Regions from separate parts of the Microbulbifer discodermiae genome, predicted to be linked through region 2. Evidence: predicted binding sites of a transcription regulator. Region 2 holds the regulator's gene; the other holds the start of a gene.
The links. The regulator PhoB, encoded in region 2, activates phosphate uptake and scavenging genes when phosphate is short. The targets are predictions, from matches to a motif close to TGTCATAAANNTGTAACA.
Positions count from the first base shown of each region.

Region 1 (9,136 bases), on a different contig from region 2:
GTCGGCGGCATCGCCCCCGGAAGCCACCGGCTGAGTTTGCGCGCGCGGAAGCACCTGTGTAATTGCCGTTGCAGCCTCGAAGGTCTGTGCCCCGGTGGCAGCTTGCGGCCGTGCCACATCGTATTTCTGCAGCCGGTCGCCCTCCTCACCCAGCGCCAGCAAAAGATCCCGCTGCAAGGCGATGGAGATCGGCTCCATATCCGCCAGAGTGCGCTCAAATACCGGGGCGTCCGGGGGCAGGCCGAGACTGTAAGCCCGCACCCGCGCGCCATTGGCAACCCAGAGTTCATCCCTACCCCTATCCAGCCAAAGCCCGCCAAACTCCTCCCCCAGTGCACCGCCGGGGACGACAACCCTGCGGTTTTCATCCGCTTCGGCACTGGCGTGCAAAGCCCAGATACCCAGGGGAGGCTGTGCCACCAACAACTGCTCTCGCGGATCATCCACCACGCAACTGGTGACCTGGGGGCCAAAATACAGCAGGCGCACTTCACTGAACTGCCAAGCCTGCGGCGCTGTATGCACAATGAATTCACGGCCCAGACCGTCTTCGCCGATCGCGAATAAGTGCGAGCGCTGCGCCTGCTGGGAAAAACACAGAGCGGCGGGAGGTGCGGAGAGATCAACAGCTCCGAGAAAGTGCATTGCCGGTCCGGCTTCGCCAGAGGCAGCGCTGAGGCGGCGCAGCTGCAATTCACCGGCATCGCCGTCATAGGCAGCTATCAGCCAACTGCCGTCCGCCTGACGCTGGGTGGCGAACTGTTCCACTCTGCCGTTGCCGGACTCCAGAACCCGGCTGCCGCCGGCATCCACCAGCACCAACCCCCGAACCTCACTGCCCAGTAATACATAGGCAAGATCACCCAGTTGGACGGGTGACAATTGGCTGGCCTCCAGATGGGAAAAGCTCAACTGTTTTACAGGGCGCCAGGGCGCCGGCGAAAGGTCCTGGGACGCCTCCCGCTGACAACCGGTGACTGCCAGAGCGAGCAGCACCGCCAGCCCATATTGCCAACCGTTTTTTTTCATAGCGTTTGCGGACTCTCGCACCAGTTAAACCTCCATAAACTGCCCCGCCGCCGGCGCGGTGGACACTGGACTCGACATTGTTTCTCAATAGCCGCAGATAGCAAGCAGCGCTGAAAACTGCGCTACTGCACGAAGTTAAAAATTGCTGTAGGTCAGACCTAGCACATAGGAGGGGCCATACTCCTCGTACTGACCGTTGAAACCATTGCGATTGGCGTAGAAAGGTTCATCGGTCAGGTTGATACCGCTAAAGGACAACTGCACGCCGTTTTGAAAACTGTATTTTGCAGTCAGATCAAACTGCAAATGGTCGTCCTCGTACAGATCGAAAGCCGCGTCTTCCAAGTCCAGTTCCAGCAGGCGTGCGCCCCTGAAAGCGGCGGACAGGCGCATACTGAAAGCGTCGCGTTCATATCCGAGAATCAGGTTGGCAACCGTATCTGCCTGCTGCGGCAGGGAAATGGTTTCGCTGCGGCTGGTCCCGTCACCCAGGTCCAGCTGCGCCTCTGAGTCGGTAAAGGTGGCGTTGGCCTTGAGCAGCAGGCCATTGTCGAAGCCGCGGGTCCAGGCGAACTCAGCGCCGGTCAGAGTCGCTGTGTCCCCATTGATGGGTTGCAACACCTGCGCCTCCTCGATCGGCAGGCCGCCCAGGAACTGGGTGAGATCCACACGATCGGCCACATCCGCAATGGCGATGAAGTGATCGATGTTCTTGTAAAAAACACCCACGGAAAACATCCCCAGGGTATCGGCGTAATACTCAAAGGAAAAATCCAGATTCTGCGACTCGAATGGATCCAGGTTTGGATTGCCCGCTTCCACCTCCAGCTCTCCATCATCGTACTCGACGGCTGCGGGGGACGGGTTTAAATAACCAAAGGACGGGCGGGCCAGCGATTCGGTATAGGCGCCGCGCAGCAGTATATTGTCACTGAGTTCGTACTTCAGATTTACGCTGGGGAAGATGTGGTGATATTCCCGCTGATAGGCAGTCGCGGAAACATATACATCTTCCGCCACCTCGGTGGCACCCTCTACAGCGTCACCGGATTCCACGGTGCGCCAACCATTGGCGCGAAACTCGGTCGCCTCGTAACGCAGGCCATAGACCAGATTGCCGTTGCCAAAGTCGATGCTGTTCATGATATAGAGGGCGGAAACATCCTCTTCCACCTTATAGTCGCGGGTGGAATTCAGAGCCGTATCGGTGGCGTCAATGTCAAAGCTGTCGATATTGGCACTAATAAAACGATTCAGGGCACTGCGATTCACCGCCGGACCGAAGTCGGCCAGACTGTAATCCAGGTTGTCCGCAGCAAACTCCGCCAGTGTGTAGTCACCGCCAAAACCGTCGTAGACGGTTGCATTGACGTCATCACTCTTTTTGCGGCGACGTTCGCTGAGGCCAAACCGCAGCGACGAAGGGTTACCCGCCAGCTGCAGTTCGCGGCTGATATCCAGACGGAAGCTGGTTTCCTCGTCCTCGGTGAAATTGTTTTCAACCACCAGTTCGTCCAATTCGTAATTGGCCGCGGTGAACGCGGCTTCTCCGGCCGTCAGTTGTGGTCTCTCACCGGCACCGGCGTAGCCCAGCTGCAGCCCTTCCTGCACGAATGTGGTATCCCGACGGCCCGGTTCGTTTTCCTCTGACTGGGAATAGCCCAGCGAGTAATTCACGCCCCACTGGGCAAAGCTGTGCTCGCCACCGGCGACCACAGAGAGAATCTTCTGCTCCTCGGAGCGGTCTTTCAGCTCTTTTTCCAGTGCGGCATCCGACCAGACCGCAAAGCCGTCGGAGATGGTGTCCGGCTCGTCGTTCTCCTCGTCCAACTTAAACGAATTGCGCTGGCGCTGTTCCTCGTCGGAAAAATCGGAATAGAGGCTGCGCAGGGAAAATTCAGTGCTGTCGTTAGGGCGATAGTCAAAATTGGCCACCAGGCCGGTGCGCTCACGGGTCACTGTGTAGTCCCGCTGCTCCAGCTCAGTGGCACCAACGGCCTCGCTGCCATCCAGAGCCGTGAGTGGCTGCCACACGCCATCGGTCTCAATGTTCTCGGAACCGAAGTTACGCTGTTGCCAGCTGGCGGCCAGCGCCACGCCCAGCTCGCGCCCGTCCAGTTCGAATACCTCGGTAAAAGCGCCCGACAGCTTGGGGCTGGTCTCCTCCTGCAGGGCGCTGTAACCGTTCTCAACCGTCACTTTGACGCTGCGCCCATCCCGATCGAATGCGTTCAGACTCTTGATCTCGATGGCGCCACCGATGGAATCGGCACTCATGTCCGGGGTCAGCGTCTTGAACACTTCCAGGCTGGAGAGCAAATCCGACGGAATCACATCCAGCGCAACGGAGCGGCGGTCCCGCTCCGGGGCCGGGATGCCCATGCCGTTGATGCTGGCGGCATTCAGATTCGGGGCTATACCACGCACGCCGACAAAGCGGCCCTCGCCCTGGTCCCGCTCGATAAACACGCCCGGAATCCGCTGCAGCGCTTCGCTCACGTTGGCGTCCGGCAGGGAGCCGATGGCCTCTGAAGTCAACACCGAGACAACCTTGTCGGATGCGCGCTGCCGTTCGATAGCACTGCTGGCGTTGGCCGCCTGGGCCGTCACCTCAATGGTTTCCATCGCTCGGGGGCTATCGTCTGGCGTTTCCTGGGCACCCAGGTTGACACTGATTGCGAAGACCGCCAGGGTGGTGAGTGGCGCCCCTCCCTTCACACCGCAGACTGATTTATTGTTCACCTTACCCCCTTGCCATTTTGTGCTAGGCCATAAATTTGATGAGGCGCAGCCTAGTGGGCCATGATTAACGTTGCGTGACACTTTTTTTACGGTTGTCATACAAAGTTCACCAAAGGGCGGCAGAATTTTTGCTCCGGCTTAGCTGATTATTAACCCGGCGGTCCATACCGCCCGGCCGGCAAAAGGTGAAAACTAATGAGCAAGAATCCGCGAAATCCAGTTCGAAGGCACTTTATAAAGACATTGGGGCTTGCAGCCGGTGGCGGCGCGGCCCTGTTGACGGCCTGTAGCAGCGGACACCGCAGCGCAGAAAAAAACCTGGGTTTTGCGGAAATTCCCCATAGGCTGGACGCGAGGCACCACCTGCCGAAAGACTATACCGCCGACATACTGCTGCGCTGGGGTGACCCTATCGACGCGGGGGGCGATACTTTTAAACCCGCGGCGCTGACCCCCGCTGAACAGCAAAGGCGCTTCGGCTATAACAACGACTTTATCGCTTTTATGCCCCTGGACAGCGATGCTGGCCCCGCCGAGGGGCTGCGCCACAGCCGCAGCCACAACAGCCGCTCCGGCCTGCTGTGTGTCAATCACGAATACACTTTGCCCCACCTGATGTTTCCCGGTTACGCGGATAAACGCAGTGCCGGCCGCATAGTGAGCGCGGAGCATGTGGCGATCGAAATGGCCGCCTGCGGCCACTCCATCGTCGAGGTAAAAAAAACCGATGAAGGTTGGCGGCCGGTGTTGGAGAGTGCCTACAACCGCCGCATCACCGTCACCACGCCGATGGAAATAGTCGGCCCCGCCGCGGGCGACGCCAGACTGCGCACCAGTGCCGATCCCAGCGGGCGGCAACCGGTCGGAACCATCGCCAACTGCGCCGGCGGCAAAACACCCTGGGGCACCTTGTTAATTGCTGAAGAGGGTTTTGGCGGCGCCTTTCAGGGGAATCCGGACAAGGTCGCCGACCCGGCGGAAGCCCGCAACCACCGGGATTTTGGCGTAGGGCCGGACAACCGCAACTGGGGCGACCACCACCCCCGCTTCGATATTGAGCGGGAGCCCAATGAGCCCAATCGTTTCGGTTGGATGGTGGAAATAGATCCCTACGATCCCACAAGCACACCGCGCAAACTGACCGCCCTGGGGCGATTCGAGCACGAGGGTTTTACCCTGGTGGCCAAGCCGGGCCAGCTCATCGCCGCTTACGGGGGCGATGACGATGAGCACCAGTTTGTCTACCGCTTCCTGTCCAGCGGCCGCTATGAAATCCAGGCGGACAACCGGCAGCTGCTCAGCGAGGGTACCCTCTACGCCGGTCGTTTTGATCGGGATGGCAGTGGACGCTGGCTGCCGCTGGTATTCGGTCTCGGCCCCCTCACCGCCGACAACGGATTTCACAGCCAGGCCGATGTGCTTATCGATGCGCGCCGCGCCGCCGTACTGCTGGGTGCAACGCCCATGGACCGACCCGAAGATGTGCAGACCAACCCCGTCAATGACTGCACCTATGTCATGCTGACCAAAAACAAGCGGCGCGGCGACGATGGGTTAAATGCCAGCAACCCTCGGCCGCGCAATAGCGCCGGCCACGTCCTGGAAATAGTGCCGCCGGGCACACAGGGCAACCGCGATCACACCAGCGACACTTTCCGCTGGAATCTCTTTCTGCTGGGGGGCAACCCCCAGGCCGAAGACCCGGCCGAGCGGGGCGCCTACGGACAGCAGTCCGCCGGGGACATTTCACCCCACGGCTGGTTTGCCAACCCCGACAATGTCGCCTTCGACCAGCGTGGCAACATGTGGATCGCCACCGATGGCTGCGAGGATTTCGGTTTCCACGACGGCCTCTGGGCCATGGCCACCGAGGGCGAGGGGCGCGCCATACCCAAACACTTCTTCGGCTGCCCTCTGGGGGCGGAAGCCTGTGGCCCGGAATTCACCCCCGATGGCACCACTCTGTTCGTGGCGGTGCAACACCCCGCTGACAGCCGCGACTCCACATTCGATAAGCCGGCGCACCGCTGGCCGGACAATGATCCGGAGCTGCCCCCCAGGCCCTCGGTAATGGCCATCCGCAGGCGGGACGGCGGTCCCGTGGGCAGCTGAATTTCCCCGCAGCCAAAATGCCGGCACCCCGGCCCCTATCGATCCACTGAACTAGAATCCTAGGGTATCTCTGCCAAATCCGCGCTGTCGCTAGGGCCTGTTGACACTAACTGAGTTGACCCTGTTGTGACAGAAACGGTGCCAATCGAGGCAAGAGGAGCGCGGTTTGGTTGTTCCAAATGAGCGACGAGCAACGAAGAGTGGCGCCTTTTCCGGCACAACCCGAAGGGCTGTCCTTGGTTTCGCGCCCTGCGGCGTTAGAAATAGCTTATGTGGACCCACCACACAGCGCAATTCCTGCCTTGCAGGCCACAAAGCCAATGGCAGCAGGGCTATCTCAATTAATGTCAACAGGCCCTAGTGTTCACAACAGCGCCTGTCTTAAATCCGGGGAAGCCGCTGCATGCACGCCACCGCCAGGATCCGCAACGCCGTCTCCCCGGGACTTACCTCCCTGCTGCTGGCACTGGCGATCCTGTGCGGCTGCGACACTGGTAAAAAAGAGAGCGAAGCACCGGTCCCTGAACCCGCGGCCGATCCCCCCAAACAAGAGGAACCGGCCCCGGAATTCACCAAGTCAGTGCAGTTGTATGGATCCGGTGCCTCTTCCCCACATCCGATTTTTTCCCAGTGGTTCAAAAACTTCACCGACAGATACAAGACGGTGACTATTGATTACCACGCCAAGGGCAGCAGCGCCGGCGTGCTGGACTTTATCCACGATGTGGTGAATTTCGCTGGATCGGACGCTGCCATGACCGACGAGGAGATGGCGCAGGCAACCCACGGCCTGGTGCTGCTGCCGGTGACTGCGGGCAAAATCGTACTGGCGTTCAACCTGCCGGGTGTGGAGGAGTTGTATATGCCCCGAAAGGTGTATACGAAGATTTTCCTGGGTGAAATCACCAAGTGGAACGACCCACAGATTGCGGCGGCCAATCCCGATATCGACCTTCCGGACCTGGATATCACCCTGGTGACCCGCTCCGACGCGTCCGGCACCAGCTATGTGTTCACCGGCCACCTGAGCGCCATCAGCGAGGAGTTCAGGAACAAAGTGGGCCCTGCAATCACACCCAGCTGGCCCAGCGAGGCCAATATCATCAAGGCGCCCAAAAACGACGGTGTGTCCGCGCGGATATCCCAAAAACCCGGCGCCATCGGTTACCTCAATTACGGTTACGCCAAACTGACCGGGCTCCCAGTGGCCAAACTGGAAAACCGCGCCGGCACCTATATCGACCCGGGACTGCATACAGGAGCTGCGGCACTGGCCGACGTCAGCTTCCCCAATGACACACTGCCAGCCAGTGAAGTACCCGATCTGGTTGCCTGGACCTGGGATCCGGAGGATGTACAGGCCTACCCCATCACCAACTTCTCCTGGCTGATAATCCCCACCGAGCACGACAACAGCTACGAGGCGGAGGCCCTCAACCTGCTGGTGAATTACATGCTGAGTGACGAGGCGCAGGCACTGGCGGACGAGTTGGGCTATATTCCACTACCGGAAGAAATTCGCGCCAAAGCGCGTGAGGCTGCCAAGTACATCCGCTGATCCGCATTAGTCCGCTACCCCCGAACCGGGCCTGGCTACATGGCATAAAACTGCTGCACCCCCAGGAGTACATTTGTGGTCGCCACCGAGGCGATGATCAGTCCCATTACCCGGCTGACGATACTGGCACCGGCATCACCAATCCAGCGATACACCCAGCGGGCGGTCAGCAACAGCAGCAAAACCAGGCCCAGCACCAGCAGCATGGCGGTAGCGGTGCGCATCTGATGGATGGGGTCGAAGCGGTGATTATCGGTCAACACCACCGCAGCCAGCATGGCCCCCGGCGACGCGATGGATGGCACGGCGAGGGGAAAAATGGCGGTCTCGTGGCCGCTCTGCACCATTTCCACTTCCTGTTCCGGCTTGCCCGGCCCAAAGATCATGGTGAGGGCGAACAGGAACAGCACCACACCGCCGGATACCTGAAACGCGGACAGGGGCACGCCGATGCTCTCCAGCAGAAACTGGCCCGCAACCAAAAAGAACAGCAGAATGCCGGTCGCCACCGCCACGGACAAAAAAGCGATTTTGCGCTTTTGCCACTCCGAATGGCGGGCCGTCACCGCAATGAACACCGGCAGTGTTCCCACCGGGTCTATCACCGCAAAGAAAAAGACAAAGCTACTGATCCAATCGTCCAAGTCCCACTCCCGCTCACCGTGCTAACATCCGCCGTAGAGGGCAATGCAAACTACCCGAGAAGCCGCACCAATGGCAAGAGTTTAGCGCATGACCAATCACTCTCCGACAGCGCGGCGCATCGCCAAGACGATCCTCAATGGCTTCGACGCCTACTTCGCCGATTTTCAGAACATCACCCTGGGGGCCAAGGCGCGCTTCGAAAGGGCCGCCTGGCACGAGGCGCACCAGGCCAACCGGGAGCGCATCGACCTCTATAAAACCAAAGTCAACCAGGTGCTCAAGCTGGTGCACTCGGTCACCAGCAAGGACACGGCGGCACTGGCGCTGTGGCGCGACGCCCGCCACACCTTTGCCCAACTGATCGCCAATCACAGCAACTACGAAATTGCCGAAACCTTTTTCAACTCGGTGTTTTGCAGCCAGTTCCAGCACGCGCATATCCATGACAGCAACCTGTTTGTGAAGCCTTCGCGCACCCCTGACGACAAGCCGCTGCGGGATTACAGCATCTACATCAGCTACAGTGGTGCCGACGGCCTCGAATCCATGATCGAGGACATTCTCACTGATTACGGCTTCTCCATCCCCTGGGAAAAGCTGCCGCGGGATGTTGAGAATATCTGCGCCGTGCTGCGGGCCCGGCCGCTGGCCGGGCTGGCGGACGACAGGCTGCTGCGGGTGGATATGCTGGAGTCGGTATTTTACCGCAACAAGGCCGCCTACCTGGTGGGGCGCATGATGTTCGACGGACAGGTGATTCCCCTGCTGCTGCCCTGTCTGAACAACGGCCGCGGCGGAATCTTTGTCGACACTGTGCTGTACCGCAACGACTCCGCCAGCATCATTTTTAGTTTTACCCGCTCCTACTTCATGGTGGACGCGCCTATTCCATCCCGCTTTGTACGCTTCCTGTCCACCATAATGCCACTGAAAGAGCGCTCGGAACTGTACAACTCCATCGGTTTTCACAAGCACGGCAAAACCGAGTTTTACCGGCATATTCTCGCCCATATGAAAACGAGCAACGACAAGTTTGTGGTGGCGCCGGGG
Region 1 is NZ_JBFLAB010000011.1:20,215-29,350, forward strand. It holds gene AB1S50_RS06010 (phytase) at 1-1,029, opposite strand, end outside; gene AB1S50_RS06015 (TonB-dependent receptor) at 1,165-3,771, opposite strand; gene AB1S50_RS06020 (PhoX family protein) at 3,967-5,883, shown strand; gene pstS (phosphate ABC transporter substrate-binding protein PstS) at 6,287-7,441, shown strand; gene AB1S50_RS06030 (MarC family protein) at 7,477-8,085, opposite strand; gene aceK (bifunctional isocitrate dehydrogenase kinase/phosphatase) at 8,174-9,136, shown strand, end outside.
Region 1: a site for PhoB is predicted at 3,865-3,882, ahead of AB1S50_RS06020 (PhoX family protein). Genes of this name have one in related genera too.

Region 2 (9,136 bases):
GGCGAACACCATGGCCGGACGCATCTTTTTCAGCAGTTCGAGGGGATTCAGTCCCGACAGCAACTTGAGCAGAATTGAATAGACACCCAGCGCGTGCAGCAGCAGGGTCGCCAGCACTACCAGGAAATACTTGCCCAGCTGGAATATGGCATCGACACCCAGTTGCGCAATCTTGTTCGCCAGCAGGGCGAATACCCCATAGGGTGCAAATACCATCAGCACGCCGACCATGCGCATAATCACATCGTTGAGATCACTGAAGAAATCGGCTACGCGGCGGCCGGCCTCGCCGGTGCGGGCTACGGCATAACCCATCAACAGCGCGAACACGATAATCTGCAGCATATTGCCCTTGGCCATGGCATCCACCGGGTTGGTGGGAAAGATATTCACCAATACCTCCGACAGGGGAGGGGCCGGCTTGGGCTGAAAGGTCGCATCGGCCACCACGTCCGTCATGCCCATACCCGGCTGAAACAGCAGCGCCATGCACAGTGCCAGTGTGATTGCTGCAGCGGTGGTCACCAGGTAGAGCACCACGGTTTTGCCCGCCAGCATGCCCATGCGGCTGCCCTCGGACAGGGCGCAGGCGCCGCAGATCAGGGATACCAGCACCAGCGGTACCACCATCAGCTTCAACGAGGCGATAAATATGCGCCCGATGATGTCGAACAGGCCCTCTGTCAGGTAGCTGTTGATAAACTCGGTCACGCCGCTGCCCAGCAGTTGACTGGCATTGAGGAAATTCAGCAAAACGCCGACGACTATGCCCAGCAGCATCGCCATTACGATTTTGGTGGTGAGGCCCATAGCGATATCACTCTTCGGAAGGGTTCATTATTGTCTCGAGGGAAAGGGCACTATATCCGTCGCCGCGCCCCTGAGCAAAGGTCCAACCTTGCGGCTTGATCAACCCCACCGCCGAGCGGGTACAATGCGGCTTTGATTTTGCACCGAGGGCAGCGTTGTACCAATCCCCCTATGTTCCGTACGGAGCCTGGCTGGCTGAACCGCTGGAGGCTGTGCACGGCCAGCCGCCGGCGCGGCTGCGGCCCTGGCTATGGTATCCGGGCTCGTTGACCGCGGCACTGAAGCGAGAGAGTCGCGGGTGCCTGGCCGTCAGGGTGCTCAGCCAAAGCTGGCGGCGACCGGCGCAGGAGGAGCGCCGCGCACTGGGCCTGCGACCGCGCCAACTCGCCCTGGTGCGCGAGGTGTTGTTGTGTGGCGGCGGTGTTCCCTGGGTTTACGCGCGCAGCGTGCTGCCCATGCGCAGCCTGCAGGGCAAGTCCCGCTATCTGCGCAGCCTCGATGACCGGCCACTGGGAGAGCTGCTGTTCTGTGAGGCGGACATGCGGCGCGGCCCCATTCTGCTCAACCAGTTGCGGCGCAACCCGGACTGCCGGCTGGCGGAACTGGAGGACGCGGGGGACAGTGCCTGGGGGCGCCGCTCCACTTTCTGGTTGCGCGACAAGCCCCTGTTGGTGGCGGAGACCTTTCTCGGTAGCTTTCGCCCCGCCGGGCCGCCCTGTACCGGCGGCACCGGACAGCAGCCCAGCGATATGAAGCTCGGGGAGGCAGAGTGATCAGTCAACAAATCGCCCAGCGCTGGCCGGCGGTACTGCCCTATTGGCAGCTTGCCCGCATGGACAGGCCCGTTGGCTGGATGCTGCTGCTGTGGCCCACCTGGTGGGCGATGTGGCTGGCGTCCCCGGGGTGGCCCGGACTGCACCTGTTTGCGGTGTTTACCCTGGGAGTGCTGTTGATGCGGGCCGCCGGCTGCGCGGTCAACGACTTCGCCGACCGCAATGTGGACGGCCGGGTGAAGCGGACCGCAGCGCGGCCACTGGCCACCGGCGCGGTCAGTGCGGCCGGCGCACTGTGGCTGTTTGCCGGCCTGAGCCTGGTGGCCTTTCTGCTGGTGCTGACTACCAATGCATTGACGGTAAAGCTGTCGCTGCTGGCGGTGGTGCTGGCGGCCGCCTACCCATTCGCCAAGCGCTACACCCACCTGCCCCAGGTGGTCCTGGGCGCGGCCTTCAGTATGGGTATACCCATGGCCTTTGCCGCCAGCACCGGCGCAGTGCCGCCGCAGGCATGGCTGCTCTTCACCGCCAACCTGCTGTGGACCGTCACCTACGATACCTTTTATGCGATGGTGGACAGGGACGACGACCTGCGTATCGGGGTCAAGTCCACCGCCATATTGTTCGGGGACATGGACCGCGCGATGACCGGTGCCCTGCAGGGAATGACAATTTTTGCGCTGCTGTTGATCGGGCGGCAGTTTCAGCTGGGCGCTGTCTATTTGGTCAGCCTGGCGGCGGTCGCGGGCCTGTTTGTATACCAGCAGTGGCTGGTGCGGGAGCGCCGGCGCGAGGCCTGTTTCATGGCGTTTATCAATAACAACTGGGTCGGCGCACTGATCTTTGCTGGAATTTTGGTGGACCAGTTCATCAATGGATAAAACCAGTGCCCAGCTTTCCCGCCAGTGTTGGGATTAAGTTCCCAATGCTCCGGCGATTATTTCCCCCCGAATTTTTGCCCCGGTGATCGTTACCCATGGGTCATTAAATTAATGTGCGGGGCGCTCCGGCTGTCATATATTTGTCACTGAGTTGCCGTTAAATGTGCGTCGAACGGACATCACTTATGGGATCAGGATGCACAGTAAAACCATTCTAATCGTCGATGATGAAGCGTCAGTGCGGGAAATGCTGCGTGTGGCGTTGGAGATGGCAGACTACCGCTGTATCGAAGCGGAGAATGCCCAGGCCGCGCACGCCCTGGCAATCGATGAAAAGCCGGATCTGATGCTGCTGGACTGGATGCTGCCGGATATTTCCGGTGTGGAGCTGGCCCGCCGTCTCAAGCGGGACGAGCTGACCGCCTCGCTGCCGATTATCATGCTCACCGCCAAGGGCGAGGAGGATCACAAAATCAAGGGACTGGAAACCGGTGCCGATGATTATATCACCAAACCTTTCTCCCCCCGGGAGCTGGTGGCGCGCCTGAAAGCGGTATTGCGCCGCGCCGGGCCGTCTTCACCGGAGGAGCCCCTCACCGCCGACAAACTGGTGCTCGACCCCATTTGCCACCGGGTCACCATCAATGGACGGGCAGTGGATATGGGCCCCACCGAATTTCGCCTGCTGACTTTCTTCCTCTCCCATCAGGAGCGGGCCTATACCCGGGCCCAGCTGCTGGACCATGTCTGGGGTGGCAATGTTTACGTAGAGGAGCGCACCGTGGACGTGCATATCCGCCGTCTGCGCAAGGCGCTGAGCATGGACGGCCACGAGCGCTATGTGCAGACGGTGCGCGGTACCGGCTATCGCTTTTCTGTGCAAACTGCGGAAAAAGTGTGACAATTCCCCCACGCGGGATCGGGGGTTCGCTGGACAGACCCGGGGCCCGGCGCGAAAGATTACCATACCAATAAAATGCCGGCGCCCAGAGCGAATGGTCGCTACGGACCTGCCCCCGCTCGAATCCAATGATGGAGAGAACCAACCACCATGCTGGAACGCAGTATCGGCGAACTCGCGCGCTTTCTGGTGATCGCTCTCGGCTGTATTATTTTCGGTTTCTCGTCCGGGAACTGGCTGTTAGCGATTGCCATGGGGCTCGCCATTTATGTGAGCTGGATGCTGTGGCAGCAAAGTCGCTTTAGCCTGTGGCTGGCCAACGGCCGCCGGGGTGCAGTGCCCACCATGTTTGGTATCTGGGGCGAAATCTTCGACGATTTTTACCGGATGCAGCGCCGTCACCGCCGCGAGAAACAGAAACTCCACACCATGTTGCGCCGGGTCCAGGACAGCACCGGCGCCCTGCGCGAGGGCATTGTGGCACTGGAGGATGGCGGCAATCTGGCCTGGTGGAATCCGGCTGGGGGCGAATTGCTGGCGCTGCAGCCCGGGGATACCGGTCAGCCACTGGTGAATTTTGTGCGCGACCCGGGTTTTGCCCGCCTGATGCACACTGGGGAGCCATCTGCCGGCACACCGCTGACCATGCCGGCGCCGGGGAACGAGGCGCGCACCCTGCAGCTGGAGGTCACCCGTTTCGGACGCGATGAGGCCTTGGTGATAGTTCGCGATATCACCCGCCTGCACAACCTGGAGCAGATGCGCCGGGATTTCGTCGCCAATGTCTCCCACGAGCTGCGCACACCCCTGACGGTGATCGCCGGCTATCTGGAAACCCTGGAAACCAGTGGCCAGGCACCGGCGGGCTGGCAGCGCCCGCTGCTGCAGATGCGCGAGCAGGCAGACCGTATGACCGACCTGGTCAACGACCTGCTACTGCTGTCGAGGCTGGAGACGTCCGAACTCGATCATGGTAGCGACAGGGTGTCGGTCAGGGAATTGATCGGGCAGGTCGCCCACGAGGCGCGCAGTTTCAGCGGCGGGCAGCATGAGATCAGCATCGATTGTAGCGGGGACGCGGTGCTGACCGGGGAGGCCTCGGAATTACACAGCGCCTTTGCCAATCTGGTACTGAATGCAGTCAGATACAGCCCGGAAGGCGGTCCCATCGCCCTGCGCTGGTGGGTGGATGAGCAGGGAGGCCACTTCTCCGTGCGGGACAGTGGTATCGGCATAGAGCCCATTCATATTCCGCGCCTCACCGAGCGTTTCTATCGTGTCGATGCGGGCCGCTCCCGGGACAGTGGCGGCACCGGCCTCGGCCTTGCCATTGTCAAACATATACTGCTGCGCCACGGCGCCGACATGACCATAGAAAGTACGCCGGGCTGCGGCAGTACCTTTGCCCTGCATTTCCCACCACATAAACTGGACTCGGCAACGGCGGCCTGAGTTAGGGCCAACTTACTCGGTGTGAACAGACCTAGCAGGCTGTTGAAAAATACTTTCTCAACAGGCCCTAGTCTCCCAGCTCTTGCAGCAGCCGCTCAATACCGTCCCTGCGGTACGTCACCTCCTGGCCTTCGCTGACGGCCTGCGCCTGGTGGTTCAGGGTGACATGGTACAGTTGTCGTTCAGAGTCCCGCACCAGCAGGTGTTCGCGCCCGTCGTCATCCACAGGCAGTTGATCGGTGGATATCAAAGCGTCGCGCAGGGCGCGCAGGCGGGGTACGTCGCGGTAGCGGTCCAGATCGCTGGAGAGGCGTTTCTTCATGCGTTCGCATTCGTGCAGGGCGGTGGCCGTCTCCCGGTACTTGGCGAAAAAAAATACCGCTGCAATGGCGAAGGCGATAACCACGGACATTTCAAACCACTCGGGCATCTCAACTCCCCTCTATTGTTTTGTGCCACACCATCAACTGGTTGTTGGCCGGTAGGTAATTCAGTTCCGTCCGTCGCAGGCCCGCCGCCTCTGCCAGGCCGTCGAGCCACTCCAGATCGCGGATGCCCATATCGGGGTCGCCCTGGCGCAGGCTCTGATCGAAAGCGGCATTGCCCTGGCCCACAAACTCGCCGCCAATCTTAACAGGCCCGTACACGATCAGGCGCCCGCCGGGGCGCAGGGCCAGGGGCAGGTGCCGAAACAGGGCCTCTACCGTTACCGCGGACATTATGTGAAAGGTGTTGGCGGTAAAAATAGTGTCGGCTTGAACCGGTGGCCATTCGCCGCTCACATCCAGCTGCAGGGGCGGCAGCAGGTTGGTTGCCGGTTCCGCTTCCAGCCAGGCGCGGATGCCCGGCAGCTTGTCTGCCCGGTCGGTGGTCTGCCAGCGCACATGGGGCAGGCGGGGAGCGAAATAGACCGCGTGCTGGCCGGTACCACTGCCGATCTCCAGCAGGCACTGGGGGTCCGCCAGCAGGCGCTTTAGGTGAGACAGTATGGGTTCCCGGTTGCGCCCGCAGGAGGGTGCGTCCGGCAGAAGATCGTCGCGGGGCGCATTCATGACGCCTGCTCCCGGGTGAAGACCCAGTCGTTGCCCTGCGACAACTGGGGGTTAAAGGCATAGCCGGCCTCGGTGAAGGCTTTCAGTTCTGCGGCTTTCTTCACCCGGTGGTCTATGGCCCAGCGGCTCATCAGGCCGCGCGCTTTCTTGGCGAAAAAACTGATCATCTTGTATTGGCCGTTCTTCAGGTCCCTAAAATGTGGGGTGACAATCTCGGCCTGCAATTCTTTTGGTTGCACCGATTTGAAATATTCATTGGATGCCAGATTGACCAGTTCGCGGCTTTTCAGTGCGCTCAGCTGTGTATTTAATGCCTGGGTGATTTTGTCACCCCAAAAATCGTAGAGGTTGTTGCCGCGGGCGTTGGCAAACTTGGTGCCCATCTCCAGGCGGTAGGGCTGCATCAGGTCCAGCGGCCGCAGCAGGCCATAGAGGCCGGACAGAATACGCAGGTGTTTTTGCGCATAGGCGAAGTCGCGTTTGCCCATGGTCTCCGCATCGAGGCCGGTATAGACATCGCCCTTGAAAGCGAGCAGCGCGGGGCGGGAGTTTTTCTCGGTAAATTTTCGCTTCCAGCTCTGGAAGCGGTCGTAATTCAAGGTGCCCAGCTTATCGGAGATTTTCATCAGGCTGGAGATATCCTGAGGGCTCAGTTTGCGCAGCTCTTTGACCAAGGCGGCTGAATCGGTGGGGAATTCCGGCTCAGTGGAGTCCAGTGCCGGTATATCGCTGTCGTAGTCGAGCGTCTTGGCCGGGGAAATGACGATTAACATAATTGTCCTTGGTTGCTGTTGCGGAGGTTACTCGGGCGCCAGGATATCCCGCCACCAGTTCAGCGGCGTCTGCCCGTCCTCCGGGTCGTATACGTTGCCGTAGTACCAGACGCTATTGGCTCCGTCGCAGGCCTGGTTGAGAATCTTCTCGATGTCCGCAAAGCCGCAACTCACGTGGATGCTGTAGACCAGCAACCTAGGCGTCTCCAGGTCCAGTTCGCCGCCGAGTTTCTCCAGTTGCGGGGTCAGCTGGTCGGACAGCGCGCTACTGTCACCGCGACACAGTACCCTGATGGCCAGGTTGCCCGAGCGCTTGACCAGTTCGAACTGCTGCTTGTGTTTGTCGACCTTGATGGTGTCGCCGCTGGCGATCCCCTTGACAAAAGCCGGAGAGCGTACCAGTTGGCAGCTGTGGTCCTCGTTAACCCTCACCTGCAATCTTTCCACTACCGGTTGGCCGTCCGGGTCGGTGCCGGCAAATAGTTCGATAGTCTGCAGTGCCGCCATAACCCAACCCCGTGAACTGTGTAAACTATGCGCCAGTAAGGTTCGCATTATACAGGGAGGAAGCCATGTTTCCGCGCGCTATTACCGCCATTTTGCTGGCGGCGTCACTGCTGGCCGGCTGTGCGGTCAATCCGGTTACCGGTGAAAGGCAACTGTCACTGATTTCCCCGGGCCAGGAGCTGGCGCTGGGTGCGCAGCAATATCCCATCAACCAGCAACAGCAGGGTGGTCAGTATTTGATCGATCCGGCATTGCAGGATTACGTTGCCCGGGTTGGCAGTAAGCTGGCAAAGGTATCCGACCAGCCGCAGCTGCCCTACGAATTCGTGGTGCTGAACAACTCGGTACCCAATGCCTGGGCCCTGCCCGGCGGAAAGATAGCGGTTAACCGGGGCCTGCTGGTGCTGCTCGACGATGAGGCGGAGCTGGCGGCGGTGCTGGGTCACGAGATAGTCCACGCCGCCGCGCGCCACTCCGCCGCGGCCATGTCCCAGCAGCAGGTATTGGGCGCCGGCCTCGCCGTGCTAGGTGCCGCCACCAGGGAAACCGGTTATGGCGATCTGGTGAATCTCGGCGGCCAGTTGGGGGGCTCCGCCTATATAGCCCGTTACGGGCGCGGCAACGAGTTGGAATCGGATCGGTACGGTATGCAATATATGGCCGCCGCCGGCTACGATCCCCAGGGTGCCGTGCGACTGCAGCGCAAGTTCGTCGAGTTATCCAAGAACCGGCAGGCCGGTGGCCTGGACGCCCTCTTCGCCAGCCATCCGCCGTCCCAGGCTCGCGTCGATGCCAATCTTCGCCACGCGCAGAAGCTGCCCAGGGGAGGCACAAGCAACCGCATTGGCTATCAGCGGGCCATCGCCCAGCTCAAGCGCGATGCGGACGCCTATGATCGTTATGACAAGGCCCAAGTCGCAGCCAGGGACAAACAGTATGATCGCGCCCTCAGTCTGGTGCGCGAGGCCCAGAAGCGACAGCCCAGGGAGGCCTCCTTTTATCAGCTGGAGGGGGATCTGCTGGCACAGAAAAAGCGCTACAGGGCCGCCTACAATGCCTACGACCAGGCGCTGCAGAAAAACCCCGGACTCTTCTCCAACTGGCTCAAGCGCGGTCTCGCCAGCGCACAGCTGAAAAACTACAGTGAAGCGGAGCGCGATCTGACCCGTTCCCTGCGCTATCTGGAAACGCCCTACGCTCACTACTATTTGGGAGAGGTAAACGAGAAGCAGGGGGATCTCAAAACCGCCTACAGTCATTACCAGACCGCGGCCAAGGGCGGAGGCCAGATTGGCAGCGCCGCACAGGCACGGATAGAGGCTTTGGCCGAAAAGGGCTGATTTCACCTGAGCGGATGCCGGTGGGACGCCACAAGCGCAATCAAAATATAAGCCTTGGGTTGTAGCGTTCCATTTAAAGCTCTCCGACAAGGCTGGCGACCGGGCAAAGAGAGGATTATTTGATTGGTCGCCAGAATAAGGCCTCAGCTCAATTACCGTCAACAGACCCCGGCAGGTGACTGCAAAAGTTCTCTTTGGCGTTTTTCATCCCGGGTCTGCGGCGCAGATTCCCGGACCCTTAGCGAAAAATCAAGCAGCCTGTGGTTAACCCGGGAACTTATCGAGCTGTCAGCTTGATGATTAGAATTGTAAAGATAAATCTACGGTGTATTGATTGGACTCTATATCGTATTGATTTAACTGCTGTATACCATGCTGGTAACCTACTTCGGCAAGAATATTCGGGGTGAAGAAGTGCGAAAAACTTATACCATAGCGATTGTTCTCACTTGCACTCAGGCCAATAGAAGTGAAGCGGGAGAAATAGTACTCCCCTCCCAGGTTCCATAGGCCGGAGTTGCTAAACAAGGAGCCGTTAAGTGTAAAATAGGTTTCATCTCCTAGGTCCTTGAAATATTTAGTGGAAAATACTGATTCGGTATCAATTCCCAATGCCTCAAACGTAAAGCCAATATAATCCGTTTCAT
Region 2 is NZ_JBFLAB010000015.1:2,263-11,398, reverse strand. It holds gene AB1S50_RS07515 (dicarboxylate/amino acid:cation symporter) at 1-810, opposite strand, end outside; gene AB1S50_RS07510 (chorismate--pyruvate lyase family protein) at 906-1,583, shown strand; gene ubiA (4-hydroxybenzoate octaprenyltransferase) at 1,580-2,464, shown strand; gene phoB (phosphate regulon transcriptional regulator PhoB) at 2,661-3,365, shown strand; gene phoR (phosphate regulon sensor histidine kinase PhoR) at 3,516-4,817, shown strand; gene AB1S50_RS07490 (hypothetical protein) at 4,885-5,247, opposite strand; gene AB1S50_RS07485 (DUF938 domain-containing protein) at 5,249-5,869, opposite strand; gene yaaA (peroxide stress protein YaaA) at 5,866-6,642, opposite strand; gene AB1S50_RS07475 (DUF4265 domain-containing protein) at 6,670-7,149, opposite strand; gene AB1S50_RS07470 (M48 family metalloprotease) at 7,215-8,489, shown strand; gene AB1S50_RS07465 (putative porin) at 8,790-9,136, opposite strand, start outside.